Regions from separate parts of the Sphingobium phenoxybenzoativorans genome, predicted to be linked through region 1. Evidence: predicted binding sites of a transcription regulator. Region 1 holds the regulator's gene; each other region holds the start of a gene.
The links. The regulator LexA, encoded in region 1, represses DNA repair genes until DNA is damaged. The targets are predictions, from matches to a motif close to GTTCCNCNCTTGTTCT.
Positions count from the first base shown of each region.

Region 2: KFK14_RS14540 (PA0069 family radical SAM protein) is a predicted target of LexA. The motif match lies at 3,468-3,483, and genes of this name have one in related genera.
Region 3: KFK14_RS09210 (DNA recombination protein RmuC) is a predicted target of LexA. The motif match lies at 1,513-1,528, and genes of this name have one in related genera.

Region 1 covers NZ_CP073910.1:2,534,322-2,544,180, reverse strand. Annotated here, with positions in the region: gene KFK14_RS12410 (ComEC/Rec2 family competence protein) at 1-1,159, shown strand, start outside; gene lexA (transcriptional repressor LexA) at 1,156-1,830, opposite strand; gene KFK14_RS12400 (molybdopterin molybdotransferase MoeA) at 2,117-3,301, opposite strand; gene moaC (cyclic pyranopterin monophosphate synthase MoaC) at 3,312-3,785, opposite strand; gene trpC (indole-3-glycerol phosphate synthase TrpC) at 3,782-4,573, opposite strand; gene trpD (anthranilate phosphoribosyltransferase) at 4,570-5,562, opposite strand; gene KFK14_RS12380 (anthranilate synthase component II) at 5,625-6,209, opposite strand; gene era (GTPase Era) at 6,262-7,155, opposite strand; gene rnc (ribonuclease III) at 7,152-7,805, opposite strand; gene lepB (signal peptidase I) at 7,817-8,638, opposite strand; gene pgi (glucose-6-phosphate isomerase) at 8,779-9,859, shown strand, end outside.
Region 2 covers NZ_CP073910.1:2,911,795-2,921,653, reverse strand. Annotated here, with positions in the region: gene dnaE (DNA polymerase III subunit alpha) at 1-718, shown strand, start outside; gene KFK14_RS14545 (long-chain fatty acid--CoA ligase) at 796-2,388, shown strand; gene KFK14_RS14540 (PA0069 family radical SAM protein) at 2,392-3,459, opposite strand; gene moaB (molybdenum cofactor biosynthesis protein B) at 3,767-4,294, opposite strand; gene KFK14_RS14530 (lytic transglycosylase domain-containing protein) at 4,284-6,041, opposite strand; gene KFK14_RS14525 (uracil-DNA glycosylase family protein) at 6,038-6,769, opposite strand; gene KFK14_RS14520 (electron transfer flavoprotein-ubiquinone oxidoreductase) at 6,919-8,571, shown strand; gene KFK14_RS14515 (tetratricopeptide repeat protein) at 8,642-9,859, shown strand, end outside.
Region 3 covers NZ_CP073910.1:1,894,944-1,904,802, reverse strand. Annotated here, with positions in the region: gene KFK14_RS09210 (DNA recombination protein RmuC) at 49-1,491, opposite strand; gene def (peptide deformylase) at 1,706-2,230, opposite strand; gene recR (recombination mediator RecR) at 2,321-2,917, opposite strand; gene fmt (methionyl-tRNA formyltransferase) at 2,971-3,879, shown strand; gene truA (tRNA pseudouridine(38-40) synthase TruA) at 3,880-4,623, shown strand; gene KFK14_RS09185 (XrtA/PEP-CTERM system amidotransferase) at 5,067-6,965, opposite strand; gene xrtA (exosortase A) at 6,977-8,512, opposite strand; gene KFK14_RS09175 (TIGR03087 family PEP-CTERM/XrtA system glycosyltransferase) at 8,509-9,729, opposite strand; gene KFK14_RS09170 (FemAB family XrtA/PEP-CTERM system-associated protein) at 9,726-9,859, opposite strand, start outside.

The DNA.
Region 1 (9,859 bases):
CTGCGTCGCCGCGTTGCTCGTGCTGGGCGGCCTTGCGCTTGGCCGGGATTCTCTGACGCTCCGGCTGGTGGCGGCGGGCGCGCTGTTCATATTGCTGTTGTGGCCGGAATCGGTCGCCGGTCCAAGTTTTCAGATGAGCTTTACGGCCGTGACCGTGATTGTCGCCCTTGGCGAACATCCCCGGTTCCGCGCGCTGGTATCGGCGCGGGAGGAGGGGATGCCTGTGCGATTTCTGCGTCAGCTGCTGGGCCTTTTCCTGACTGGCCTCGCGATTGAAATTGCCCTGATGCCGATCGCTCTGTTCCATTTCCACCAGGCGGGCATGCTTGGAGCGATCGCAAATCTTATCGCCATTCCGCTGACCACCTTCATCATCATGCCGTTCGAGGCGCTGGCGCTGTTTCTCGATCTTGCGGGGCTTGGCTTCCCGGCCTGGTGGATCGTGGAGAAGGCGCTGGCGCTCCTGCTCATTGTCGCGCACGCGGTCGCCGCCAGTCCCGGCGCGGTCGCGCTGACGCCTGCGACTTCTTCCGTGGCGTTCGGGCTGACGGTGGCGGGCGGTCTCTGGTGCCTGTTGTGGCGGAGCCGGGCGCGCTGGATCGGCCTGCTGCCCGTGCTGACGGGCGCGGCCATGATCGCCATGACGCCAAAACCCGACATTATGGTGACGGGCGACGGACGCCATGTCGCCATACGCCTGCCCGATGGCGGCATGGCGATATTACGTGACAAGGCGGGCGACTATGTGCGGGACGCGCTTTCGGAAAGCGCGGGCTATGACGGTGAACTCGCCGCCTTTGCGGATATCCCGGCGGCGCGATGCAGCCGGGACCTGTGCAATGTCGATATCGTACGAGGAGAACGCCGCTGGCGAATGCTCGCGACCCGCAGTTTCGATCTGGTTCCCGCCAGCCAGCTTGCGCGCGATTGCGCCGCCGCCGACGTCGTGGTCAGCGAAAGGCGGTTGCCGCGCACCTGCAATCCGCGCTGGCTGAAGATCGACCGGTCCATGCTTCGCCGGACAGGCGGCGTCGCCGTCTATTTGCGGCAGGGCGTGATAAAGACCGTGAAACGAAAAGGCGACGCCCATCCATGGATGACGTCGCCCTCGCATTTCTCACAATATTCCCGCCAAAAGGCCGGAAAAGTTGCGCCTTAATTATACCGGCGCAGCAGCCCGGCAAGCTTACCCTGGATGCGCACCTGCGCCGCATCATAAAGCTGCGGCTCATAGGCCGAATTTGCCGGATCGAGCCGGACGCGAGGGCCCTCGCGGCGGAAATATTTGAGCGTAGCCTCGCTCTCGTCGATCAGGGCGACGACGATCTGCCCCTCGCGCGCGACGTCGGTCTTCTGGATCAGCGCGAAGTCGCCGTCGAGAATGCCAGCCTCCATCATGGAGTCCCCGGCCACTTCCAGAGCATAATGATCGCCCGCACCCAACAGCGCGGCGGGAACAGACAGCATATTCTGCCCCTCCATCGCCTCTATCGGCACACCGGCGGCGATGCGGCCATGCATGGGAATTTCGATGATATCATTGGCCGCGATCGGCATGATCGGCGCAGGCGCTTTGGGCGCTGCAACCAGCGCGGGCTTCTTCGCCCGCTCCATGCCCTCCGGCAGCTTGAGCACTTCGAGCGCTCGCGCCCGGTTGGGCAGGCGGCGGATGAAGCCGCGTTCCTCCAGCGCGCTGATCAATCGGTGGATCCCGGACTTGGAACGCAGGTCCAGCGCATCCTTCATCTCCTCGAAAGAAGGCGACACGCCACCCTCCTCAAGCCGCCGGTGAATGAAGCTGAGCAGTTCCTGTTGTTTCGACGTCATCATGATCTGTCACCATTTATGGAACGGATGCAGAACGCATAGGAAACACATGGTGGCAAGTCAAGCGGCAACGCTTCGTCGCATCCCGCGGAACCGGAAAGCCGGGATAGCGGTTTTTCCGGTCATGATGACGGCGGAGCCAGAAATGCCAGAACAACGCAGCAAGGTGGAAGACCGCCGCCGCAACCCGTATGAGAAGCGCCAGCGCCAGTTGGGCGACGAGCGCCGCCGCGATTTCTTCCCCGGCAAGGCCCAATATCAATAAAAGCCCATTGCGCGGGATCAGGCGTCAGAAGGTGATGACCGGTACAAGCGTTCCAGCGTGCGCAGCCGGTACGCCCGCAGGACGAATTATAAAGCAATTGGCGCGCGCAAGCGATTGCAGCATCGCGCTATCCTGTTCGCCCGATACCGCCACTGAGCCGTCGGTCAGGGTGGCTCGGAGATAGGCGTCGCGCTGACTGGCGTTGGCGTCCATCGCCTCGCCGAGCGGCGTCATAAGCGGCACGGGCAGGGGAGAGATGCTGCCTGCAAGTTTGCGGATGACGGGCAGCAGGAAAAGCGTCGCCGTGGCGAATGCCGATACGGGATTGCCGGGCAACCCGATCACAAGCGCGGAATCCAGCTTGCCCGAAATGAGCGGCTTGCCGGGGCGCATGGCGATTTTCCAGAAATCGATCGCGCCACCGGCCGCTTCCAGAGCAGGGCGCACAAGATCATGATCGCCAACCGACGCGCCGCCGGTGGTGACGATGATGTCGGCGCTTTTCGCACGAATGAAGGCGTGGGTCAGTATGTCCAGCGAATCGGAGATGATCCCCACCTGCTCCACCTCGCACGGGAAAGCGGACAGCATAGCGCCCAGCATCACAGCGTTGGACGCGGGCAGGCGGCCCGGCGGCGCATCCTCGCCCGGCTCGACCAGTTCGCTGCCGGTGGAGATTATGGCGATCCGCGGCTTGCGTCCGACCGGCAGCGCGCCATATCCGCCGATCGCTGCTAGCGCTATATGGGCGGGATTGAGCCGGGTGCCGCCTTCGATCAGCGTGTCGCCAATGGCGAAGTCCGATCTGGCCCGGCGCACATGCGCGCCCGCGCGCGGCGTGACGCCGGGAGCTAGCCGCATGACGTCGCCGGTCCGGGTCACATCCTCCTGCATCACCACCATGTCCGCGCCGGACGGTAATGGCGCGCCGGTGAAAATCCGCATCGCCTGTCCACTGCTCAGAGGAGCCAGGGAGGCGTCGCCCGCCGCGCTTTCGCCTGCGACCTGCCAAGGTCCGGGCAAGTCAGAATGCCGGATGGCGTAACCATCCATGGCGGACAGGTCGGCCCAGGGTTGGTCGCGTCGCGCAAGCACATCCCCGGTCAGCCACCGTCCGATGCACTGGTCCAGCGGTGTCGTTTCCCCGCCCAGAGGGGGGGCCGCGTCGAGCAATCGCCTTTGCGCCTCCGTGACGGGCAGCAAACTCATGGGCGGAGGCTCACGGTTCCGCCCGCCAGTCGCCAGACTTGCCGCCGGTCTTGGAAAGGAGGCGGACATTGCCGATGACCATGGCCTTGTCCATCGCCTTCGCCATGTCATAGACGGTCAGCAAGGCGACGGAGACGGCGGTCATCGCCTCCATCTCAACCCCTGTCTGCGCGGCGATGCGCGCCGTCGCGGTCGCGGTGACGCCGCTTTCGTCCAGCGCGAATTCCACCGTCACTGCGCTGAGCGGCAGGGGATGGCAAAGCGGGATCAGGTCGGCGGTCTTTTTCGCGGCCATGATGCCGGCGACGCGAGCGACGGCAAGCACATCGCCCTTTTTCACCAGGCCATCGGCGATCGCCCTGGCGGCGTCCGCGGACATGCTGATCCGGCCGGTCGCCACCGCTTCGCGCACGGTCATATCCTTGGCCGACACATCGACCATACGCGCGCTGCCATCGGCGTCGATATGGGTGAGGCCGCTCATGTCCCCGTCAATAGCATGCGCGTCGCCGCTTCGACATCGGCTTGCCGCATGAGCGCCTCGCCAACCAGGAAGCAGCGCACGTCATGCCCGGCCATAGCGGCGAGATCGGCATGGGAGGTCAGGCCGCTTTCCGCGACGAAGGTGCATCCCTCCGGCGCTTGCCCAACCAGTTCATAGGTGCGGGCGAAATCCACGGTAAAATCGCGCAGGTCGCGATTATTGACGCCGATCAGCCTCGATTTGAGCTTCAGCGCACGCTCCAGTTCCTGCGCGTCGTGCACCTCGACAAGAGCGTCCATGCCCAGATCCAACGCCACTGCCTCAATCTCCGCCATTTCCGCGTCATCCAGAGCGGCGGCTATGATCAGGATGGCATCGGCGCCCAACGCGCGGGCCTCCAGCACCTGCCAGGGATCGACCATGAAATCCTTGCGCAAGACAGGCAGGGTGCAGGCGGCGCGCGCGGCGATCAGATAATCGTCATGCCCCTGAAAATATGGCTCGTCGGTAAGAACCGAGAGGCAGGCCGCGCCCGCCGCTTCATAGGCCTTGGCATGAGCTGGCGGATCGAAATCGGGGCGGATCAGGCCCTTGGACGGGCTGGCTTTCTTGATCTCCGCGATCAGGCCATATCCGCTTTGCGCCTTTGCATCCAGAGCGGCGCGGAAGCCGCGCGGCGGCGTTTGCCCGGCGGCGCGCTCATGCAGGCTGGAGAGGGAGGTTGCGGCCTTGCGGCGGGCGACCTCGTCCCGCTTCACATCGCAGATTTCGATCAGCTTGTTGGTCATTTATAGGCTATCCAGCAATTGAGCAGGGCATTGGCAAGGCCCTTGTCGATGGCCTCAGCGGCCTCCTCCACGCCTTCGCGCAGGTCGTTCGCCTCGCCCGCGACCATCAGCGCGGCGGCGGCGTTGAACAGTACGGCGTCACGATAGGGGCCGGTCTCGCCAAGCAGCAAGGCGCGCAGGGCGGCGGCATTATGCGCCGGGTCGCCTCCCCGGATGGCGGAGATGGGATGTGTGGGCAGGCCGGCATCGGCGGGCGACCAGCGGCGCATGGCGACGACGCCATCGTCCGTTACGTCCGCAATGTCGTTGCCGCCTGCGACCGAAAGCTCGTCCAGTCCCTCGTCGCCCGACACCACCATCGCGCGGTTGATGCCAAGTTGCGCCAATGCTTCGGCATAGATGGGAACATAGGAGGGGCGGGCGATGCCGACCAGTTGCCTGTTCACCCGCGCGGGATTGGCGAGAGGACCCATCAGGTTGAAAATCGTCCGCTGGCCGATGGCCTTGCGGATCGGCCCCAGCCGTTTCAGCGCGGGGTGGTGATTCTGCGCGAACAGGAAGCAGATGCCGATATCCGCCAGCGAACGCTCGGCCTGTTCCGCCACATGGTTGAGATCAAGGCCCAGAGCCTCCAGCGTGTCGGCCGCCCCCGCCTTGGACGAGGCAGCCCGGTTGCCATGCTTAGCGACCGGCACGTCGCAGGCCGCAACGACAAGCGACACGGCCGTCGATACGTTCAGCGTGTGATGGCCGTCGCCGCCGGTGCCGCACACGTCGATTGCGCCCTCCGGCGCTTCGATAGGGATCATGCGCGCCCGCATCGCCTGCGCCGCGGCGGCGATCTCCGGGGCGGTCTCACCGCGCTGGCTCATACCGGTCAGGAAAGCCGCGATTGCCTCATCGCTTACCGTGCCGTCCAGTATAGCCGTGAATGCGGACGCGGCTTCATCGGCATCGAGAGGCCGGGAAGGATCGGGCAGGGTGGTCATCGGGCGTGCCTTAGCGGCGGAAAGCCCGATGAGTCGAGAGGGGCAGGATCAAGAGGGGTGGTTCAGGCTCGCTCCTTCACCCGCATGCCTGCGATCGTCATGAAATTGGCCAGCATGGCGTGGCCATGTTCCGTCGCGATGCTTTCCGGGTGGAACTGCACGCTATGTATCGGCAGCGTCTTGTGCCGGAACGCCATGACCGATCCATCCTCCGCCGTGGCGTTGACCGCCAGGCAGTCAGGAATATCCTCGACGATCAGTGAGTGGTAGCGGGTGGCGGTGAAGGGGGAGGGCAGCCCCTCGAACATGCCGGTGCCGTCATGATTGACCGGTGACGTCTTGCCGTGCATCAGGCCGCCGCGCACCACCTTGCCGCCGAAATGCTGGCCGATCGCCTGATGGCCGAGGCACACGCCCAGCAGCGGCTTGCCGGTTTCCGCGCAGGCGGAAACCATATCAAGGCTGATGCCCGCTTCATTGGGCGTGCAGGGACCGGGCGAAAGCAGAAAAGCCTGCGCGCCCGATGACAGGGCCTGCCCCGCCGACATGGCGTCGTTGCGGACGACCTCAACCTGCGCGCCCAATTCCATCAGATAATGGACCAGGTTCCAGGTGAAGCTGTCATAATTGTCGATGACGAGGATCATGCCATCCCGCTTAGCGCCCGCGCGGCGTTATTCAAAGGGATTCTGGGGGGCTTTATTCTACCCAGTCGAGGCCGATGTCGCGGTACACGCCCCGGTCATCCTCCCAGTCCGCCTTCACCTTCACATGCAGGTAGAGGTGGACAGGCACGCCGAGCAGCGCCGCCAGTTCCGCCCGCGCCTTAGACCCTATTTCCTTCAGGCGCGCGCCGCCCTTGCCCAGCACAATCGCGCGCTGGCTGGTCCGGCCGATCAGGATCTGCTGGTGGATCTCGACCGAACCGTCCGGCCGCTCGGAATATTTCTCCGTCTCTACCGCCGCCGCATAGGGCAGTTCGGCGTGAAGCTGGTGGTAAAGCTGTTCACGCGTGATTTCCGCGGCCAGCATGCGGTCGGTCGCGTCCGACACCTGATCCTCCGGGAAATGCCATGGCCCCTCCGGCATCGCCTTCGCCAGCGCGGACTTGAGTTCCGGCAGGCCGTCGCCCGTCGCGGCGCTGACGAAGAATATCTCCTCAAAACCGACGGAACCGTTCAGCCGTTCGGCATGGACGAGCAGCTTTTCCTTGATGGCGATATCGACCTTGTTGATGATCAGCCATTTGCGTTCCTTGCGCTCCTGCAGTCCTTCGACCGCCCGCGCCAGCTTCTCGCCAAGCCCCGCCTTGCCGTCGATCACCAAAGCGATGAGGTCGGCATTCTGCGCGCCGCCCCAGGCGGCCTGCACCATTGCGCGGTCCAGCCGGCGCTTGGGTTCGAAAATGCCGGGCGTGTCGACCAGAACGATCTGCGCCTCACCCTCCATCGCAACGCCCATGACGCGGGTGCGGGTGGTCTGCGCCTTTGGGCTGGTGATCGCGACCTTCTGCCCCACCAGCGCATTGACCAAGGTGGATTTGCCCGCATTGGGCGCGCCGACAACGGCAACGATGCCGCAGCTCTGGCTCATGATAATTTCTCCAAAAGAGCCTTGGCGGCGGCGGTCTCCGCCTCCTGCTTGGACCCGCCTTCGGCCGATGCGTCGCCCGCTCCCTTGATCGACACCGTGACGGTGAAGCGCAGGGCGTGATGGGGGCCGGATTTGCCGGTCATAACATATTCAGGCGGCTTGCGGCGATTGGCGGCCGCCCATTCCTGCAGCGCGGACTTGGGATGTTTGGGCGCGCTGTTCTGGGTGTGCACCCGGTCGCTCCACAGGCGCTTCACCAGCGTCCGCGCTTCATCGATCCCGCCATCCAGGAACAGCGCGCCGATGATCGCCTCCATAACGTCCCCCAGCACATTGTCGCTGTCCGCCGCGCCATCGTCGCGCGCCTGCTTGCCGAGCACCAGATGCGGTTGCACGCTGATCGAGCGGGCGACCTCCGCGCAGGTTTCACCGGAGACCAGCGCGTTGAACCGCCGGGACAGCGACCCTTCAGGCTCCGTCGGGAACAGGGTGAAAAGCCATTCCGCCATGACGATGCCGAGCACGCGGTCGCCCAGAAACTCCAGCCGCTGATAATCGCTGCCGCCTGCGCTGCCATGCGTGAGCGCCTGGGTGAACAGCGCGGGCGCCCCCGGCGCGCGCCCGATCAGCTCCTCAATCCACGCGCCCATGCCGGATCGGCTCAAAAGCCTTCCCCGATGCGGTCCCAGCGGGCAGCCGTGAACCAGGTCCAGGGGAGCAGCCAGTTGGCGCTGCCGTCTGTCGAGAATACCGACACCAGCGCGCGGCCGACCAGATTTTTCTCTGGCACCAGGCCAATGCCGCCGCCTTCCTCGGCCGGGAAACGGCTGTCGGCGCTGCGGTCGCGGTTGTCGCCCATCAGGAACAGATGGCCTTCGGGTACAACGACGGTATCGCGATTGTCGGCCGAGCCGTCCTGCACCAGATCGAGGACATTGTAGCTTTTGCCGTTGGGCAGCGTTTCGCGATATTGCGGGTAGCGGCAATTCATGCCTCCAGCCGTCATCTCCTCAAATTCCGGGCGATAGCAGGGGGAGCGATTGCCTTCTTTCTCCGCCGCGTCGATCATGTTCTGGGAAGCGGGGATAACAAGATCGGCGATTTTCTGCTTCGGGATCGCCTGGCCGTTCAGGATGACCGTGCCATTCTGTACCGATATCAGATCGCCCGGCAGGCCGATGACGCGCTTTATATAGTCCTGCTTCACGGTCGGCGGGGCCTTGAACACCACGACGTCACCGCGTTCGGGCCGCGACGCCAGCACTCGCCCAGGGATCAGCGGCGCAGAGAAAGGCAGGCTGTAGCGCGAATAGCCATAGGGCCATTTCGCCACCAGCAGATAGTCGCCGATCAACAGGCGCGGCTGCATCGATTCCGAAGGGATATTGAAGGGGGAGACGATGAAGCTGCGCAGGATAAAGACAAAGAGTGCGAGCTTTGCGAGAAACCAGAGGAAGTCCCGCGTTTCGGATTGTTTGGCCATTGCGCCCCGTACATCCTTTTCCGCCATTTGTCGCGCATTTGTAAGGTCGCGGCGTAATGGTCAAGGGACCCGCATAGTTTCTGCGCTTTCCTTCCGCTAAGAAGGCCGGGAATCGCCCATCGTCAGGAGCATCCGACCCTATGCCGAGCCAAGCCTGGACAGCCATTTCGAACCAGCCCATTCCCGAACTCAAGACCATATTCGAGTCCGATCCCGGCCGGTTGTCCAAGCTGACGCTGACCCAAGGGCCGCTGCGGTTCGACTGGTCCAAGACGCATCTGACGGATGGACTGATCGACGCCTTTGTCGGATTGGCCGAGGAAGTGGATTTCGCCGGCCGCCGGGACGCCCTGTTCAACGGCGAGAAGATCAACAACACGGAGGGCCGCGCCGCGGAACATCCGGCAGAGCGCGGCGAGGGCAATGCGGAAAGCGTCGCGCAGGCCAAGGCGCTGCATGGGCGGATGCGAGGCCTGATCGACGTCATAGAGGCTGATGCCCTGGGACCCGTGCGGCATATTCTGCATGTCGGCATCGGCGGATCGGCGCTCGGACCGGACGTGATCGTCGATGCCCTGAGCGATGAAGCCGGGCGGTATGACGTCGCCATCGTTTCCAATGTCGATGGCGTGGCGCTGGAAAAGGCGATGGCGCGGTTCGATCCGCATGCGACGATCCTGGCGGTCGCTTCCAAGACCTTCACCACGACCGAGACCATGCTGAATGCCGCCAGCGCCATCGCCTGGATGCAGGAGGCGGGCGTGGACGATCCTTATGGCCGGGTGATCGCGCTGACCGCATCGCCGGAGAAGGCGATGGAATGGGGCGTGGATGAAACCCGCATATTACCATTCAACGAATCCGTCGGCGGCCGCTATTCGCTTTGGTCGTCAATCGGTTTTCCCGCTGCTCTGGCGCTCGGCTGGGGGGCGTTCGAAAGCCTGCTGGAAGGGGCGGCGGCGATGGACCGTCATTTCCGGCTTGCCGCGCCACGCGAAAATGCGCCGCTGATCGCTGCGTTTGTGGATCAATTCTACGCCCGCATCCTGAAATGCCAGACCCGTGCAGTCTTTGCCTATGATGAGCGGCTCAAGCTGCTTCCCTCCTATCTTCAACAGCTTGAGATGGAGAGCAATGGCAAGAGCGTGAAGGCGGACGGCTCTCCCGTCGATGGGCCGACCTCCGCCATCACCTGGGGCGGCGTAGGCACGGATGCGCAGC
Region 2 (9,859 bases), 380 kb from region 1:
CAAGATGGCGCAGGAGAAGGATGCTTTCGGCTTCTATTTCTCTGCGCACCCTGTGGACCGTTATCGTCACATTGCCGAGGCGAAGGGCGCGCGCAGCTATGGCCTGATCTGCGCCCAACCAACAAGCGACGCCGGTGGACGGACGATGGCAACGATGGCGGCGCTTATTGAGGAAGTGCGGTGGCGCGACACGAGGCGCGGCGGCCGGTATGTTGCGGCGACGCTATCGGACGCCAGCGGCCAGTTCCAGGCAAGCTGTTTCGATGAGGATAGTTGCAAGCTGATCGAGGCGCTGTGGAAGGAAGGCGATTGCGCGCTCTTTTCCGTCGAGCTTGACCGGCAGCCGGGCGAGGAGACGCCGCGCGTCACCATCCGGCTGGCGCAGGCGCTGGGCCAGATTGCCAATTCGGCCCGGATGGAATTGTGGATCGATGTCGCTGATGATGGCGCTGTGCATGCGCTTGCCGCCATTATGGGGCGGAGCCGCGGCGGCAGGAGCGAGGCATTCCTGCGCGCTCCTCTGCCGGAAGGGGGCATGGCCCACCTGTTCATCGGCGACGACTTCACCATCGATGCCGATCTGGTGGAGGCGATAGGCAATGTGCCCGGCGTCGCTATCCACCGGTTCGAAACGATGCCGGTCAACAAGGATGGATACCGGGTGCGTTCCCGCCGGTCCCAGATGCGGTCGGTCAGCCCGATGCGGGCGGCCGGATAAGCGCGCAGCAGCCCGAATAACAGCCGCTTGAGTCGCGGATCATTCAGTCGCATCATCACGCCATAAGGAGAGCGATGATGATAGGCGGGATGCAGGACTTCGCGCTGCGCATATCGACGCTGATTGATCATGCCGCGCAGGAACATGGGGCGCGGCCGGTGGTCAGCCGCTATGCCGATGGTTCGATTGAGCGGAGCAACTGGGCGGAGGTCGCACATGAAGCGCGGCGGGTTGCGCAGGCGCTCGAACGTCTTGGCATCAGGCCGGGAGACAGGGTGGCGACGCTGGCCATGAACCATGGCCGGCATGTCGCGGCCTGGTATGGCGCGATCGGCATGGGTGCGGTGCTGCATACGATCAACCCGCGCCTGTTCGACGATCAGATCATCTATATCGCCAATCATGCGCAGGACCGGGTCCTGTTCTACGATGCAGCGCTTGCGCCGCTTGTCGACCGGTTGAAGCCGCAGCTTCAGACCATCGCGCATTTCATCTGTTTCGATGGGCCAGCCCCGCTTGAATATGTCCGTCTGACAGCGGCCGAAGATGGGGATTACCGCTGGGCTGAGGGGGATGAGCGCGACCCCTGCATGCTCTGCTATACCAGTGGGACGACCGGAAACCCGAAGGGCGTGCTTTTCTCTCACCGGTCGGCGGTGTTGCACGCCTTTGGCGGCATACAGCCCGATTGCCTGGGGCTTGGGTCGGCGAGCGCGGTTTTGCCGGTCGTGCCGATGTTCCATGTCTGCGCCTGGGGCATACCCTTCGCCACGGCGATGGCGGGCAGCAAATTGGTGCTGAGCGCGACGAACGAGGCCGAAGCGCTGTGCGACCTGATGAAGGCCGAGCAGGTGACCCACAGCGCGGCCGTTCCGACCGTGTGGATGGGCATGCTGGCCCATGCCGACGCGACCGGAACCGCGCCGCCGCCCCTCCAGCGGGTGGTGATCGGCGGGTCGGCGGCGCCGCGCGCCATGGTGTCGCGCTTGATGGACCTGGGCATCGGCGTCAGCCATTTGTGGGGCATGACCGAGTTGTCGCCTATCGGCACCGTGTCGCGGAAGGGCGCGAATTTCGAGGCTCTGTCGCGCGAGGAGCAACTCGACCTGCTCGAATATCAGGGGGGTGCGCCCTATGGCGTGTCGATGCGGACCGTTGATGACGCCGGGAATGTGCTGCCCCGCGACGGGATCAGCAGTGGCCGGCTGCAGGTGCGGGGTCCTTGGGTCATCGAGCGCTATTTCCAGGATGAGAGCGGCCCGGCGGTCGATGAGGAGGGCTGGTTCGATACGGGCGATGTCGCAACCATCACGCCGGACGGGATGATGCGGATCACCGACCGGGCCAAGGATGTCATCAAGTCCGGCGGCGAGTGGATCAGTTCGGTCATATTGGAGAATGAGGCGCTGGGCTGCCCCGGCGTGGCCGAGGCGGCGGCGATCGGCCTGCCGCATCCCAAATGGGATGAGCGGCCATTGCTGATCGTCGTGCCCAAGCCGGGCGCGGCGCTGTGCGAGACGCAGGTGCGCGACCATCTGTCCACTCGCGTCGCGAAATGGTGGCTGCCGGACAAGGTGATCTTTGCCGACAGCCTGCCACATACGGCGACAGGCAAGCTGCTCAAGACGGCCCTGCGCACGCAATATGCGGATGTGGAGCTTTCCTCGTAGCGTCTAGAACAGCCGCAACTGGTCGCCCTCCGGCGGGCGGAACAGGTCGGTGCGCAGGACCATGCGCGGACCGCCCAGGCCGAAGCGCTGGCGGGCCTTGTCGAAACGGGTGCGCAGCAATTTCGCCCATATGCCCTGGCCACGCATTCGGTTGCCGAAATTGGGGTCGTTATCCCGTCCGCCGCGCAGATCCCTGATAATGCTCATCACCTTGCCCGCGCGATCGGGATAATGGGTCTCCAACCATGCGCGGAACAGGGGAGCGACCTCATGCGGCAACCGGACGGGAATGAAGAAGGCGTCCCTGGCGCCAGCCTGCGCCACACGCTCTATCAACGCCTCCATTTCATGATCCGTGATCGCGGGGACCACGGGAGAGATGGAGGCGTAAACCGGGATGCCAGCTTCGTTAAGCCTGGCGATCGCGGCAATCCGGCGCTCCGGGTGCGGAGCGCGGGGTTCGAGCGTGCGGGCGACCCTGGGGTCGAGGCTGGTGACGGACAGCATGACGCCAACAAGATTGTCCCTGGCCATGTCGGCCAGCAGGTCGATATCGCGCAGCACCCGGTCCGACTTGGTCGTTATGTAGAGCGGGTGGCGGGTTTCCGAGAGGATTTCAATGATCTGCCGGGTTATGCGCCAGTCCTTCTCTATCGGTTGATAGGGGTCGGTATTGGTGCCCATCGCAATTGGCGTGACCCTGTGCCCCGGCTTCATCAGCTCGGCGCGGAGCAGCATCGGCGCATCAGGCTTGGCAAACAGCTTCGTTTCGAAATCGATGCCTGGCGACAGGTCATGATAGGAGTGTGTGGGCCGGGCGAAGCAGTAGATGCAGCCATGCTCGCAGCCCCTGTAGGGATTGATCGACTGATCGAAGGCGATATCGGGAGAAGCGTTGCGGGTGATGATGGTGCGTGGATGCTCGACAGTTACCGTCGTGCGAAGTTTAGGCGGTTGGCCGTCAATGCTTTCCAGCGCGTCGAGCCAATCGCCGTCAGCCTCCCGCATGGGAAGCTGAAAGCGCGTACTTGCTTCGTTGCGCGTGGCGCCGCGCCCGCCGTTTCTTCCCATACCGTATTGGAACATAAAGTGAACAAATAGGCAAGGCGAATGCCGCGGCAAACCTGCTAAGTTGCGGAAGTTGCGGGTATGAACCGTGTTTTTCAAATTTGCCGGGAAAGGCTGCGCTGCACGGCTGGCTGGCCGTAGAAGTCGTACGTTGGCCATGCGGAAATTCACGATTTTCAATGGCATGACAAGGCGCTTCCTACGGTTTCAAGGACGCGGGAGAAATAGCATTGGCGGGGTGTGTAGGACAGGAATGTATCCTGAACGCGCCGTCACGTCGGCCTGATGACCGGCAGCCGTTCGCGCCTCTCTATGCCTCGCGCAGACGCGGCATCAGTTCGACGAAATTGCAGGGGCGGAAGCGGTTGTCGAGCTGAGTGACCAATATGTCGTCCCAGCCGTCCTTCACTGCGCCGGTCGAACCGGGGAGGGCAAAAATATAGGTGCCGCGCGCGACGCAGGCGGTGGCGCGGGACTGGATGGTGGAGGTGCCGATTTTCTGAAAGCTGAGCCAGCGGAACAGTTCGCCGAAGCCGGGGATTTCCTTGTCCTGTACGGCGGCGAGCGCTTCGGGCGTTACATCGCGGCCGGTGACGCCCGTACCGCCAGTGGTTATGATGCAATCGATCTGCGGATCGTCGATCCAGGCGTGCAGATGGGCGATGATGGCGGATTTGTCGTCCCGCTCCAGATAGCGGGCGGCGAGGATATGGCCCGCCGCTTCTATCCGCGCGACGAGCGTGTCGCCGGATTTATCCTCAGCGGGGGACCGGCTGTCCGATACGGTGAGGACAGCGATCCGTACCGGCGTAAACGCTATGCTCTCGTCAATCGGCACCGGCGGAAAACCCGCTTGGCGCGCCAAGGCGCACAAGTTTCGTGCCCTTCGCGCCGGGGAATTTCGGCCACATGCCCTGCGCCATGCCGGTCAGGCAATCGGCGGAACCCTTGGCCTGGATCTGATACATCCAGTAATTCCGCATCACGATGTTCACATAGGCGCGGGTTTCATAATAGGGCAGGGATTCAATGAACAGCAGCGGGTCGCCGCCATCCTTCACCTGGCTGTTCCAGCGCGAGACCGGCAGCGGGCCGGCATTATAGGCGGCCATGACCTTGGGCAGAAGCCCGCCGGTCGCGCTCATGTCGCGAAGCTGCTCCAGATAGCGCTGGCCATATTCCATGTTGGTCGACGGATTGTAGAGCTGGGCCGCGCCCACCGCTCCACCGGCGACATCGCCAGCGGTGCCGGGCAGCACCTGCATCAGCCCGACTGCGCCAGCCGGGCTGACGGCATCGGCGCGAAACCCGGATTCCTGCAGCGCATGGGCGTAGATCAGCGAGGGATCGACGCGCCAGCCGCCATCCGGCCGCCAATGCGGGGCGGGGAAGCGGGCGAAGCTCGCCGCCTGCTTGCCGCCTGGTCCGTTATGGGCGAGCCAAAGCTGGGTCTGCGGCAGGTCGAGCGCGCTGGAAAGGCGAAGAAGCGCGGTATATTGGGCGGTGCCGCCCAGTTGCGCCTGACGTCGCAGCGCCTGATCGGCAAGGCCGTTCTCGCCAATTTCGTTCAGGGCGATGGCGGCGCGAACGGCGGGACTGTCCTTCAGAATGCGCCAGTCCGCCTCGCCGAAGCGGCCCGCGCCCGCCGTGCCCACCGGCATGCCCAGCGTTTCGCGGGCGAGCAGGCCGTAGAATGTCTCATCCGCGCGGGCGGCGGTGCGCAGCAGATTTTCGACCTTCGCCGGTTCGCCGCACGTCATATAGGCGCGGGCGGCCCAATAGGCCCCGGCCGAGCGCATGTCCGCATTGCCTGCAAGCGCGGCGACATTGGCGAAGGCGGGGGCGGCGGCCTTGCAGTCATTCTGACGCCAGGCGGCAAGACCAGTGGTCCAGTGCGCCTGAACGCGCCAGTCGCCGCCTGCGCCGCCCTCCAAAGCCTTGGCGGCGAGGCGGCGGGCATTGGTGTCGTCATTGCCGATATAATAGGACCAGGCGACCCGCTGACGCCATTCCATCAAGCCCTCGGCCGTAAGGGTAGGCGCGGCCGCGTCGATCAGCGGTTCCGCCGCGCCAGGGCTGTCCGCCTTGATCAGCGGAAGAATCTGCGTGCCGAGCGCCTGGGCGGCGAGGTCGGTCTTTACCGAGGCGACATATTCGCGGCGGGGGGCGGCGCCCATCCATACTAGCTTCTGCACCTGCGGCAGTTCCGGCAGGGTCTGCGCGCCGCGCTTCTGCGCCAGCTTGCTGAGCTGGTCGGCTTCCGGCAGCCAGTTGGAATTGTTCAGGAGGGCGAGGAGATCGAACAACTCCACCCTGGGCGAATTCTTGCCGAGATAGATTTCAGACAGGACGACCGGACGGAGCGGGTCTTTCTCCCCCATGGCGGCGACCAGCGCCTTCGCCTCGGTCCATCGGCCGCCGCGAATCGCGGAGAAGATCGACCGCGCGCGAACGGCGTCTGTTTCGCTCAACTGCGCCGGAACGGCATTTTCGCGACCGGCCGGGGTGGTTTCCGCCGCCGCAGCGACCGGCATAACCGATATAGCGGCCAGGGATACCAAACAGGCGAAAGCGGTACGGATCACGAAGGCAGGTCCTCAATCAGATATTGCAGAGCGCGCCAGCTTTGCGCCTTTGCCTCCGGGTGTTTCAGCAGAAACCGGGGATGACGGCTGGCTATTGCGGGCACCGTGCCCGCCGGATGGTTAACGGACTGCAAACCGGACGGACGTTCGAGCGAGTCCGCCGCCAATAGTGCACGGTTCGTCTTTTCTCCCAGCAGCAACAGGCGCTGCGGAGCGGCCAGGGCGATGTGATGGCGCATGCGGGTCGCCAATATTTCCAGGTCCTGATCATGCAAAATGCCGCCGGGCGCGCGGGTCACGGACAGGGAAGAAAGGTAGATATCCTGCCGGGACCGGCCGATTGCGGCCATCATGGCGTCGAACAGCGCGCCGCAATTGCCGGAGAGCAATGTCCCCGTCTCGGCATCCTCCGGATCGGGCAAATCGCAAATGACCATGATCGCGGCGTTTTGCGCGCCGGCCGGCAGGATGCGCTGGCTCGACCAGCCAGCCTCATGGATGGACGGGTGGGTGGTCAGCCATGCGTGGAAGGCGCTCAGGTCATTGGGCAGGGCGTCCGGGCGATCAACGCGAGGTGCGTCTCCGCCTGGTGACGCTGGTCTGACACGTGCGGGCGCAACCGCGGGACGGAGCCAATTGACCGGCAGTTCGTTGACGGCGTGATCGACCCCGGCGAGCGCCCACCACGACAAGAGGGACTCGGCGGCATCCGCCGGTCCATTCTGCACAATTCCCCGCATAACCTGCACAGGGTCAGAGGTTGACGAGGGGGTCAAGAATGGTCATCGCCCAATCTGTCAAACCGTTAGATGGGTGCGATGACCGGACATGCTGACCAGGGGGGCGTGCATGCCGCCGGTCGTGAGGAGGAGGAATTATGAGCGACCGGGAATCAATGCCCTATGACATCGTCATCGTGGGCGGCGGACCGGCCGGATTGTCCGCAGCGATCCGGTTGAAGCAACTGGCGAACGAGGCAGGCAGCGAATTGTCCGTCTGCGTGCTGGAGAAGGGGTCGGAAATCGGCGCCCATATCCTGTCCGGCGCGGTGATCGACCCCAAGGCGCTGGACGAGCTGATCCCCGATTGGCGTGAGCAGGGCTGCCCGCTGGCGGAAGTGCCGGTGACGGACAACCGGCACTGGATTTTGACGAAAACCAAGCAGTTTTCGATGCCGCACATCATGACGCCCGGCTTCATGCACAATAAGGGCACCTATACCGGGTCGCTGGGCAATCTGTGCCGCTGGCTGGGCGAGCAGGCGGAAGGGCTGGGCGTGGAGATATTCCCCGGCTTCGCCGCCGCAGAAATCCTCTATAATGAGGACGGGTCGGTGAAGGGCGTTGCAACGGGCGACATGGGTATTGCCCGCGATGGCGAGAAGAAGGGCGACTGGCAGCCTGGGCTGGAGCTGCACGCCCGCTACACCTTCTTCGCGGAAGGCGCGCGGGGGCACCTGACCAAAATCCTCAAGCGCCAGTTCGCGCTGGATGCTGATTGCGAGCCGCAGGTCTATGGCCTGGGCATGAAGGAATTGTGGGATATTGACCCGGACAAGCATCAGCCGGGACTTGTCATCCATACGCAAGGGTGGCCGCTAACGGACGCATATGGCGGCGGTTTTCTCTATCATCAGGCCAATGGGCAGGTGGCTTTGGGCTTTGTGGTCGGGCTGGGATACCGCAACCCGCACCTTTATCCGTTTGAGGAATTTCAGCGCTGGAAGCAGCATCCGGCGATCCGGCAATATCTGGAGGGCGGCCGCCGCGTATCTTATGGCGCGCGCGCGATCAACGAAGGCGGCTGGCAGTCCGTGCCGAAGCTGGAATTCCCCGGCGGCGCGCTGATCGGATGTTCGGCGGGCTTCGTCAATGTGCCGCGCATCAAGGGCACGCATACGGCGATGAAGTCGGGAATCCTGGCGGCCGAGGCGGCTTTCTCCGCCATATTGGCTGACCGGACGAGCGACGAGCTGACCGCCTATGGCAGCGCGGTGCGCGAGAGCTGGATCGCCGAAGAGCTGAAGCTGGTTCGTAATGCGGAGCCGGCGCTGTCGAAGTTCGGCAACACCATCGGCACGCTGATCGCGGGCATCGACATGTGGATGCGCACGCTGAAGATCGGCCTGCCCTTCACGCTGAAGCACAAGCCGGACAATGAGAAGCTGTGGCGCAAGGAGCATTGCGCCAAGATCGACTATCCCAAGCCGGACGGTAAGATCAGTTTCGACCGCCTGTCATCCGTGTTCCTGAGCAACACAAATCATGAGGAGGATCAGCCGGTCCACCTGCAGCTCAAGGACCCGGCGATCCCCATCGACTATAACCTGCCGGTATTCGACGAACCAGCGCAGCGTTATTGCCCGGCGGGGGTTTATGAGGTCGTGGGCCTTGACGAAGGCGCACCGCGATTCCAGATCAACGCGCAGAATTGCGTGCACTGCAAGACGTGCGACATCAAAGACCCCACGCAGAACATCAACTGGGTGGTGCCGGAGGGCGGCGGAGGACCGAATTATCCCAATATGTAAGCGCCCGCCACGTTCGATCGTCCTGCCGCTGCTGGCTGCAAGCCTGCACCCCGTGGCGGCTGGCGCGAACGTGGATACCCCGGCGCTGAACGCCTATGCGCGGGCGCGGCTAGCCGATGGGGAGGGCGCGCTGGACCTGGCCGTCAGCAGCTACCGGCAGGCGCTGGCCAATGATCCGTCCAGCAAGGTGGTGGCGCTGCGCTCCTACCGGCAGGCGATCGAGAGCGGTGACAAGAAGCTGGCGCTGTCGTCAGCCTATATTCTGGACCGCGCCAACGCGCTGCCGAAGGACGGCACGCTGCTGATGACGGTCGATGCGCTGGATCGCAAGGATTGGGCGACCGCGCGGCTGCTGTCGCGGCGACTGGTCAAAGAAGATAATTTCGCCTTTCTCGCGCCGATCCTGGATAGCTGGATATCCACAGCCAGCGGCTCTTATGCGGCGCCTTCGGCCGGGCCGGATGGACGGCTGGGCGCACTCACCCAGCGCTATGTCGATGAGCATAAGGCGCTTCAATTGCTTTCCCAAGGGCGGACGGATGCGGCCATGCCGGTTATCGGCCATGCGCTGGTTACGTCCGGCGGGGTTGCGGCGAGCATGCGATTGGCATTTGCGACGCGGCTGGCTGCGCAAGGGCGGAAGAATGAGGCGCTGGCCCTGCTGCCCGCCACATTGCCGGGTGTTGCAAGCGTCCGGAAGGAAATAGGGCAGGGCAAGCGGCGCCCTGTGCCGCCGATCACGCCGGCGGAAGGGTTTGGCCGGTTGCTGGGGCGGCTGGGCGAAGATCTTTCGACAACGGATTCTCGCGCGATCTCACTGGTATTGCTGCGGTTTGCGAGCTTCGCTGACCCGGCGAATGCGGAATATCGCGCGGGTGTCGCCCGGCAGCTCGTCATTCAGCGGCACCCTGACAGCGCGCTGATGGAAGCGGAAAAAGTGTCCGCGAAAAGCCCCTTCTATCTGGCGGCGCAGGAAGTGCGGGTGACGGCCCTTGTCGCGCGTGGCGACCAGGAAACGGCGGTCGCGCTGGCCCGGCAGATCGCCGCCCGGCCCGATGCGGGAGCGGCGGAACAGATCCGGCTCGCCAATATCCTGGCTGACGGCAAGCAATATGATGCCGCGGTCGACGCCTACCGGGCGGCAAAGGCGCGCTATCCGGCGGGCGGCATGCCGTGGAGCCTGTATCTGCTGGAGGGCAGCGCACTGGAGCGCGGCGGCCGGTGGGTGGAAGGCAAGGCGGCGCTGGAGAAGGCGGCGGCGCTTGCGCCGGAGGAAGCCGCGGTGCTG
Region 3 (9,859 bases), 640 kb from region 1:
TCGCAGGAGCACATCGCCTTTCCGGTCAATCAGAATGACAGTCACCCCTTACTCCGCCGCTTCCGCCCCCGGTTCGGCCAGATCCGGGAGCGCCCGCAGCCCCTCCGGCGATCCCGGCATGCGGGCCAGCGCGTCGACCGGCTCGATCATCTCGATCTCCTTGCCGCCGGTTTCGACATTCAGGTCGCGAAACTTGCGCCCAGTGACCAACACCCGCGTTTCGAAGCTGGCGGAGAAGGCGTTGTAATCCGCCACGGCACCGTTGAGGCGGTTGCCGAGCTTGCGCAGCGCCCCGGCGGCCACGGCCATGCGCTCATAGAGTTCCTTGCCCAGCGCGCCGATGCGCTTCGCCTCGTCGGCCATCTTCTCCTGCCGCCACACCGCAGCGACGGTGCGGGCGATGGCGATGAGGTTGGTCGGCGTCGCCAGCAGCACCCTGCGGGAAAAGGCGAAGTCCCAGAGCGAAGGCTCCTGCTCCAGCGCTGCCGACAGGAAATGTTCGCCCGGCACGAACATGATCACATAATCGGGCACCTCGTCGAACTGATCGGCATAGGATTTGCGGCCCAGCGTATCGACATGCGCCTTCATCGCGGCAGCATGAGCGGCCATGTGGCGGCGGCGCTCCTCCTCACTGTCCGCGCCATAGGCGTCCTGATAGGAATTGAGCGAGACTTTCGCGTCGATCACCAGCGCCCGGCCGCCGGGCACGCGGATGATCGCGTCCGGCCGCAGGCGGCCATCCTCGCCCTCCACGCTGACCTCGGTCTGGAAATCGGCATGTTCGGACAGGCCGCAGCTTTCCAGCACATTGCGAAGCTGCTGTTCGCCCCACCGGCCCCGCGCCTTGGGGGCAGCGCGCAGCGAATTGACCAGCCGCTGCGCCTCGCTGCGCACCGCCTCCTGCCCCACCCGCATCGATTCGATCAGGCCGGTGAGATTGCCATAGGCTTCGGTGCGCTGCTGCTCGATCTGGCTGATCTTCTGGTCGTAAAGTTTGATGGTCTCGTTGACGGGCTGCAGCAGCGCCTTCAACTGCGCCTCGCTCTTTTCATGCGCCTGGCCGAACCGCTGATCGGCGCGCTCCAGAAACTGACGCTGCGCCTCGCCCAGCAATTTGCCGCCAATCTCGCTGAACTGCGCGGAAAGCTGCTCCTTCGCCTCCGTCAGCGCCTTGATCTGCGCTTCGAACGCTTCGGTGCGCGCACGCTGGTCGGAATGGAGCGCCGCCAGTTCGCGCAGGGCAGCCTCCCGCTCCGCCTGCACGATATCGAGCCGGTCGCGCAGACCGGCGGCCTGCCCGGCGCGTTCCTGCTCTACAGCTATATCTTTAAACGCCGCATTACGCTGTTCGGTCGTCTTTTCGAGCCGGTCAGCAAGGTCCGCCTTCTCGGCGATGAGCGCGGCCGACCCTCTGCCGCCCAGGAACCACCCGATTCCCAGCGCGACGAATACGGCAAGGACGATCAACGCAAGGGTTACAGGGTCCATCCGGGCAAGCTCTCAAAAACAGGAACGAAATGAGAACTTACCGGCGCAGCGCTTCGCTGGCAAGGTCAGAGCTGAACATCAATCCCATCTGGATAGCGCACACCCGTTCGCCATGAGCTTCGCCGAAGGGGGCTGCACTTCTTTTCAAGTGAAGGACAGCCCGTCGACAAGCTCAGGGCAAACGGCTGATACTGATATTGACCAGCCCGAAAGATCAGGCCGCCTTGCGGGCCTTGGTCAGCTTCTTGAGCAGCATCTCGCGCTTCAGGCGGGACAGATGATCGATAAAGAGCACACCCTCCAGATGATCCATCTCATGCTGAAGGCAGGTGGCGAGAAGCCCATCGATCCGCTCCTCGCGGATGCGTCCGTCGCGGTCCATCCAGCTTGCCCGGATGCTCGCCGGGCGCTCAACCTCCGCAAACTGTTCCGGGACGGACAGGCAGCCCTCATTATAAACGGACAGGTCCTGCGACCCTTCCAGTATCTGGGGGTTGATGAACACCATCGGATGTTTGACGGGATCGCCCCCCTCCTCCTCCGGCTCCTGCAGGTCGATGACCAGCAGGCGCTTGGGCACGCCCACCTGAATCGCGGCAAGGCCGATGCCCGGCGCGTCGTACATGGTGTCGAACATGTCGTCGATCAGGCGCTGAAGATCATCGTCGATCGCCTCAACGGGCGTCGAGATGGTGCGGAGTCGAGGGTCCGGTGTCTCGATGATAGGAAGAATAGCCATATATCACCGGAAAATATGGGAAAGGCGGCGGAATATCAAGTCATCCGGTCGCGCTTTGTTCCGGTCACACTGATCGACGGAGCGCATCGTTCAGCCAAGCGGCCGCCGGGCGCGGAGCGCCTGCGCCAGCGTGCCCTCATCCAGATAATCCAGCTCCCCGCCCACGGGCAGGCCATGGGCGAGCTGGGTCAGGCGGATGGGATAGCCCTCCAGCCGTTCGGCGATGTAATGGGCGGTCGTCTGCCCCTCGAGCGTGGCGTTCATCGCCAGCACCACCTCGTCAATGCCGCCAGCCGACACCCGGCCGATCAGCGAATCGATGGCCAGATCCTCCGGCCGCACGCCATCCAGCGCGGACAGGCACCCGCCCAGCACATGGAAGCGGCCGGGGAACAGCCGGGATTTGTCCAGCGCCCACAGATCCGACACATCTTCCACCACGCACAGCGCCCGGCTGTCCCGGCGCGGATCGGTGCAGACGCCGCATGGGTCGACCGTATCGACATTTCCGCAGATATGGCAGGTCGAGAGCCGGTCATTCACCGCCTCCAACGCGCGCAGCAGCGGAGCCATCGCCGCCTCCCGCTTCTTCAGCAGGTGCAGCACCGCCCGCCGCGCGGACCGGGGACCAAGACCGGGAAGCCGGGAGAGCGCCTGTGTCAGCGCATCGATTTCGGGGGACGCCATATCCTGCACATAAGGTCTTGCGCTCCGCCCCCGCAAGGTCTTGAGAGGGCGGCATGCGGATAGTGTATATGGGAACCCCGGATTTTGCGGTGCCGGCGCTGGAACGACTGGCGGCGGCGGGGCATGATGTCGTGGCTGTCTATAGCCAGCCGCCACGCCCCGCGGGCCGGGGCAAGGCGCTGCGCCCCTCCCCCGTCCATGCGAGGGCGGAGGAGATGGGAATAGAGGTGCGCACGCCCGTCAGCCTGAAGGAAGCGGAAGTCCAGGCCGCCTTTGCCGCGCTGAACGCCGATGTCGCCGTGGTCGCCGCCTATGGCCTGATCCTGCCCCGCGCGATCCTGGACGCGCCGCGCCATGGCTGCCTTAATATCCATGCTTCCCTGCTTCCGCGCTGGCGAGGCGCTGCGCCGATCCAGCGGGCGATACTGGCCGGGGACAATGTGACCGGCGTCACCATCATGGACATGGAGGCGGGCCTCGACACCGGGCCGATGCGCGCCAAGCATGTGACCCCGGTCGAGGGCAAGACGGCGGGCGCGCTGACGGCAGAACTCGCTGTGGCGGGGGCGGAACTGATGCTGGACGTGCTCGACGCCCTCGACGAACATCCGCCCGTGGTCCAACCGCAGGAGGGCGTCACCTATGCAGCGAAGATCGACAAGGCGGAAACCCGCATCGACTTCTCCCAAGATGCGCATCAGGTCGAACGTCAGGTGCGGGCGTTCAATCCGGCTCCGGGCGCCTTCTTCGCATATGGCGGCGAGCGGTTCCGCATCCTCGCCGCACATTGCGAGGATGCGAGCGGACCTGCCGGGACGTTGCTGGACAACAGCCTGTTGCTGGGCTGCGGACGTCACAGCATTCGCCCCACGCTTATCCAGCGCGCGGGCAAGGCAGCGATGAGCGCAGGCGAATTGCTGCGCGGGTTCGATATGCCGGCAGGAACGCGGGTGGATGGCTGAGTGACGCGATTCGCCTTCACGGTGGAATTTGACGGCCGCCCCTTCATGGGCTGGCAGCGGCAGGCGCATGGCCCGTCGGTCCAGCAGGCGATGGAGGATGCGATCCATGCCATAACGGGCGAGAACGCCATCATCCATGCCGCCGGGCGCACGGATGCGGGCGTCCACGGGCGGGCGATGCGCGCCCATGCCGACATTGAAAAGCCGATCACGCCCTTTCGCCTAATGGAAGCCATCAACGCCACCATTCGCCCGCACCCGGTGGCTATCCTGGGCTGTGAAGCCGTCGCCGACGACTGGCATGCCCGTTTTTCCTGCATCGGGCGCGCCTATGAATATCGTATCGTCAATCGCCGTGCGCCGCTGACATTCGACTCCGGCCTGGCCTGGCGGGTGACGCAGACGCTGGACGTCGCGGCGATGCATGACGCGGCGCAGAGTCTGGTGGGCTTGCACGACTTCACGACATTCCGGTCGGCGCATTGCCAGTCGGCCAGTCCCGTCAAGACGCTGGACCGGCTGGATGTCCGGCGGGAGGGCGAAAGCGTGATTGTCGACGCCGCCGCCCGCTCATTCCTCCATCATCAGGTGCGGTCGATGGTCGGGTGCCTCGCTCTGGTCGGAACCGGGAAGTGGACCGGCATGGACCTGTCGCGCGCGCTGGCGGCGAAGGATCGCGCGGAACTGGGGCTGAACGCGCCGCCGGATGGCCTTTATTTCATGAGCGCGCGTTACGACAAATAGAGTTCGGCCCGATTGAGATGACGGGCGCGCGCCAGCGAAAACAGGATTCCAGATCAGACGGCGGAACTGGGCTCCTGCTTTCGCAGGAGCACGCAGCGCTTTCTGGCCGCACAGAGCCAATACTGATGGACCTGAAAAAAGGGGATGGGGGAGAGCGCGTGACGCGGCTCGATCCCCCATGCCGCAGCCTCGCCATGCCGGTCTTACCGGCGGCTCCGCTCCAAATACTTTTTATAGTTCGGCGCGGCAGCAGCAACCGGCCTTTAGTATAATCTGAGCCCAAAAAAAAGGGCCGATCCGAAGATCAGCCCGAAAAGTTTTAGGAGAGGATGCCTGAAAGGCACATTCTCTTTGCGGGATGTCCGTTTCTACCGCAATTGCGAAGATCAGTAATACGATTGCAACAAACGCAATCGTCGTTGCGATTGCGTAACACTGTATCCTCAGCCGAGGTTGAAAACTCGCCCCAACGCCCTGTCCAGCATCAGCAATTGCCACAGCAGACGGCCATGATCCGACATGCCGGATTTGTGATCAGCCGCAGCCTTTGCAACGGCTTTCAGGTCGAACCAACCCGTCCGCGCCAGCGCAGACCCTCCTGCGATGCCAGCCGCCTCCTTCGCCAGCGCGCCCCTGAACCAGTCGCTGATCGGTGTGACGAAGCCCATTTTGGGGCGATAGAGAATATCCTGCGGCAGATAGGCCTCCATCGCCTTCTTCATCAGATATTTGCCGCTGTTGCCGTGGATTCGCATGTTGACTGGCAACCGCCCCGCAAATTCCATCAGGCGGTGATCCAGCAACGGCTCACGCGCCTCCAGCCCCACCGCCATGCTCATCCGGTCGGTCTTGGTCAGGATATCGCCGGGAAGCCATATCTTCATGTCCGCATATTGCGCGCGATCCAGCGGCTCTTGCGCCGGCGCGTCGCGCATCGCCCGCACATAGCGGTCCTCGGCGCGATGACCGGCAAGGGCGGCCTTCATGGAGTCGCTGTAGAGACGCTGGCGCATGGCGTGGGGGGTGACGCCGACGGACGCCGCATAAGCCTCCGCCCCATCCTGCCCCAGTTCGATGAAGGTCGATTTTGCCCGCAGGAAACGTGGCGCCCAGTCGGCCTTTGGATACCAGCGGCCCAGCCTTCCAAACACAGGCTGTCGCACGGAGGCGGGAATCAGGGAGCGGACCCGCTCTCCCTGATACTGGAACAGATGGCGGCGATATCCGGCGAACGCCTCGTCAGCGCCGTCGCCGGACAGAGCGACCGTCACCTCCTCCCGCGCCAGTTCGCACACCCGGAAGGTCGGCAGCGCAGAGGCATCGGCGAAAGGCTCGTCAAAATGGTGGGCCAGGCGGTCGATCAGGCCGAAATCGTCCGGCGAGACAATGCGCGTGCGATGGTCGGTGGCGAAGCGCCGGGCGATGCGGTCGGCATAGGCCGTCTCGTCGAGCGAGGCGACGTCGAAGCCGATCGTGCAGGTCTTGACCGCGCGCGGGCTGGCCTCCGCCATCAGGGCGACGACGCTGCTGCTGTCAACGCCGCCCGAAAGGAATGCGCCCAACGGCACGTCCGCGACCATGCGCGAATGGACAGCGGCGCGCATCAGGGAGACCAACTCCTCCTCCAGCGCCGGTTCGCGCGCATTGCTCCGGTCGGCGAAGCTCATGTCCCAATAGCGCTGCGGCGCTGACATGCCCTTGCCGCGCACCAGGCGAAGCGTCTCCCCCGCACCCAATTTCCTGACCCCGGCGACAAAGCAGGCGTCATCGGGGACGTAGCCATAGGCCATATAATCCTCGACCGCGCGGACGTCCGGCTCCCGGCGCAGCAGCGGGTGGACGAGCAGGCCCTTCAGTTCCGACGCGAACAGCAGGCTGCCGTCCGACACCTGCGCATAATAAAGGGGCTTCACGCCGAGCCGGTCGCGCACCAGCCAGAGCGACTGCGCATGCCGATCGAACAAAGCGAAGGCGAACATGCCGTCGAAGCGCTTCACGCATTCCTCGCCCCATTGGCGGTAGCCATGCAGGATGACTTCGGTATCGCTGTTGGTGCGGAAGCGATGCCCCTTCGCCTCCAATTCCTTGCGCAAGGCGGCGAAATTGTAGATTTCGCCATTGAAGGTGACGGCCAGGCTTTCATCCTCCGTCAGCATCGGCTGCGCGCCGCCGCCAAGGTCAATGATCGACAGGCGGCGATGGCCGAGGCCCACGCCGGGCGCGGTCCAAACGCCCGCCCCGTCCGGCCCGCGATGCGCGATGGCGTCAGTCATCAGCCTGACGCGCGCAGGGTCGACCGGTTTCGCCGTTTCAAGATGGAAGATGCCCGCAATGCCGCACATATGGAGGGGCCTTAGCGGATGCCTGCGCTTGCGTCAGCCAGTTCCTTTATGGACCCCAGATCGCGCAGGAATGCGGCTATCGCGGCGTCTGCGGGCGCGCCGTCCGCCTGCTCCGCCGACACCAGGATCGCGACGGCGCGCTGGTCGCCACCCAGCAGCCGCGCCTTCAGCGTCTCCAGCTTCACCTTGCCCGCGCTGCCCGTGACCACGCCGTTCAGCGCATAGAAGCTGACGACATGGCGGACGACCGGCCCCGGCGCGGTAATCTGCTCGCCGCGCGCATCGGCCGGCGCGCGCGCGGGCGAGGACCAGACCCATTGCCCCTGCGGATCGACCGCGCCCTGCCCGAAGCCGACAAGCTCACGCTTCTCCTCCTGCCGGTCGAACACGGCAATGGCGAGGTCGACCATGGCGCCATGCGAATCGTGGTAGCGGCCAAGCGCCAGATGGTCCGCTCCGTCGAAGCGCGGCGTCCATGGGAAAGCCTGTGGCGCATCCGTCCTCTGCCAGCCCGGCACTTGCGGCAATGCGAGATTTGACGGCACGGGTTCGGCGCGCGCAGCCGTGGCGTAGGACCAGAGGGGCGCGAATGCAGCGAGGGCAAGCGCGGCGGGCGCGATATAGGCAAGCGGTCCCGCGCCTGGAACGCGCGATTGCAGCATTGCGGGATCGAACACCGCATCGCCGGGCTTCCGATCAAAGAAGGGCCAGGCGATGGCCATGGTGACGGTCATGATCAGGGCGAAGAATACCCAGCCATAGACGACATGATCAAACCCCACCGCCGCGTCCACCGTGGTCAGGTGCGCGACGTAAATGGTGGCGAAGGCGCGGACGCCATTGGCGAGGATCGACAAGAGCTGCGCGCCCATCGTGAAGGCGACCCGGCGGCCCCAGGATTGGAAGCAGACATTGCAGACCAGCACTGCATAGGCGGTCATGGCGATCAGGAATTTCGCGCCGGAACAGGCCTCCGCCACTTCAAAATAGCCGGTGGGCGTCGAGATGAAGATGCCGTCGAGATGCGCGGGCACGCCAGCGATTCCCAACAGACCCGCCGCCAGCTTTGCCGTCAGCAACTGCAGCGTGGGAACCACTTCCTCGCCAAAGGGAATCAGAAAGAAGCCATAGAAGATCGGGAAGGCGAGCGCCCGCGAGACATTCGCGCCCAGAATGGCGATGGCGGCCCCCTGCAGCATGATCACCACGCCAAGATGCCGGAACAGCGCGACGCTGGCGGCGTCGCCAGCCAGCCAGCACAGCGCCCCCGCTCCAAGCCATAGCAGGCCCGGCCACCAGGCGACCGGGTTGAGCCTGCGCAGGCCGCCAAGCCGCTGCTGCACCAGCCAGGCGATCAGGAACGGGATGAAAAGGCAATGGCCATAGGTGGACGCTCCCCACCAGATCGCCGCCATGTCCGTTACGTCGCGGACGAACAGAAGGATGATGGCGAGGGAAACGAAGCCAAGCGCAAAAATATGTCCGCGCCAACCATCGAGTTGCTCTCCGATGGACGACGTGCGTGGCATGGGGAATGCGCGGTTCATCCGCGGATCAATGCGGGCAGGCCCGAAAGCGTGGCGCTCCAGTCATAGCGTTCGACCATACGGGCACGCGCCGCCCGGCCCAGTTCCGCCGCCTTGGCGGGATCGGAAAGCAGCTTGAGGACGAGCGACGCCTCCTGCCCCGCATTGGAGGCGACCAGCAGATGCCGGTCCCATTGCACATCTATCCCCTCCGACGCCTGCGCCGAGGCGACGACCGGGCGTGCCATGGCCATCGCCTCCAGCACCTTGTTCTGGATGCCGCGCGCAATGCGCAGGGGCGCAACCACGACATCGGCGGCGGCAAGCCAACCCCTGACATCTGGAACGCCGCCGGTCACGACCACGCCGGGAAGCGCCCCCAGCGCCTCGACCACCGGCGTCGGGCTGCGGCCGACAATCGCGAAACGGGCGTCGGGATAGGCCTCCCGAATGACCGGCATGCTGATCTTGGCGAAGCTGTCCACCGCCTCGATATTCGGGCGGTAATCCATCTGGCCGGTAAAAACGAGCAACGGCCCCGCCCCGCGCTCATCGGCAGACAGATGCTCAAACTGCGCATCAGGCGAAAAATAGTCGAGCGCCACGCCATTTTCGAGCGGCCGCACCTTGTCCGCGCCCAGACCGCTGACGGCGCGAAACAGCGCAGCTTCCGCCTCGCTTACAAAGGTGCTGACATCGGCCCGCGCGGCAACCGCCTTCTCGAAATCGAGCAATACCCTGCCCTCGCGCCGGTTGATCCAGCCGAGCGGTCCGCCCTGTCCTTCTCCATAGGCGGTATATTTGGCCGAATCGAGATCGACGAAATCCATGACGAAGCGCTGGCCCGCGGTGAGGACCGGCACGAAATGCGCCATCTGCGCCGAATAGGCGACCACAGCCGATATGGGGCGCGTCGCAAGGATCATGCGCGCCCAGTCATGCATGGCGGGATGATCGAACAGGGCGACCAGCATCGGCTGGCCATTGGCCAAGCCCTTCAGTCCCGCGAGCATCCGGCTGTTATTGCGCGGGATGACCTTGTGGCTTTCCGCCATGTCGCCAAGTTCGGTGGCGAACCCCATGTCCCGCGCGTCGTCGGCAAAACAGCCGACATGGACCGGCGCGATATCGCACAGCCGGCGCAGCAGATTATGCGAGCGGATCTTGTCGCCGCGATCAGGGGGGAAGGGAACGCGATGACAGAGGAACAGGATCTCGCCGATCCCGCCGTCTTTCATCCCAGCCCCCGCGCCAGCCAGGGGCCGACCAGATTGGCGACGGGGAGGGGCAGTTTCTTCCACATCTCCACCTTCCGCCGATATTGCGGAGAGAGCGGATTAACGTCCCGAAGGGCCTGCCCGTCGGCCG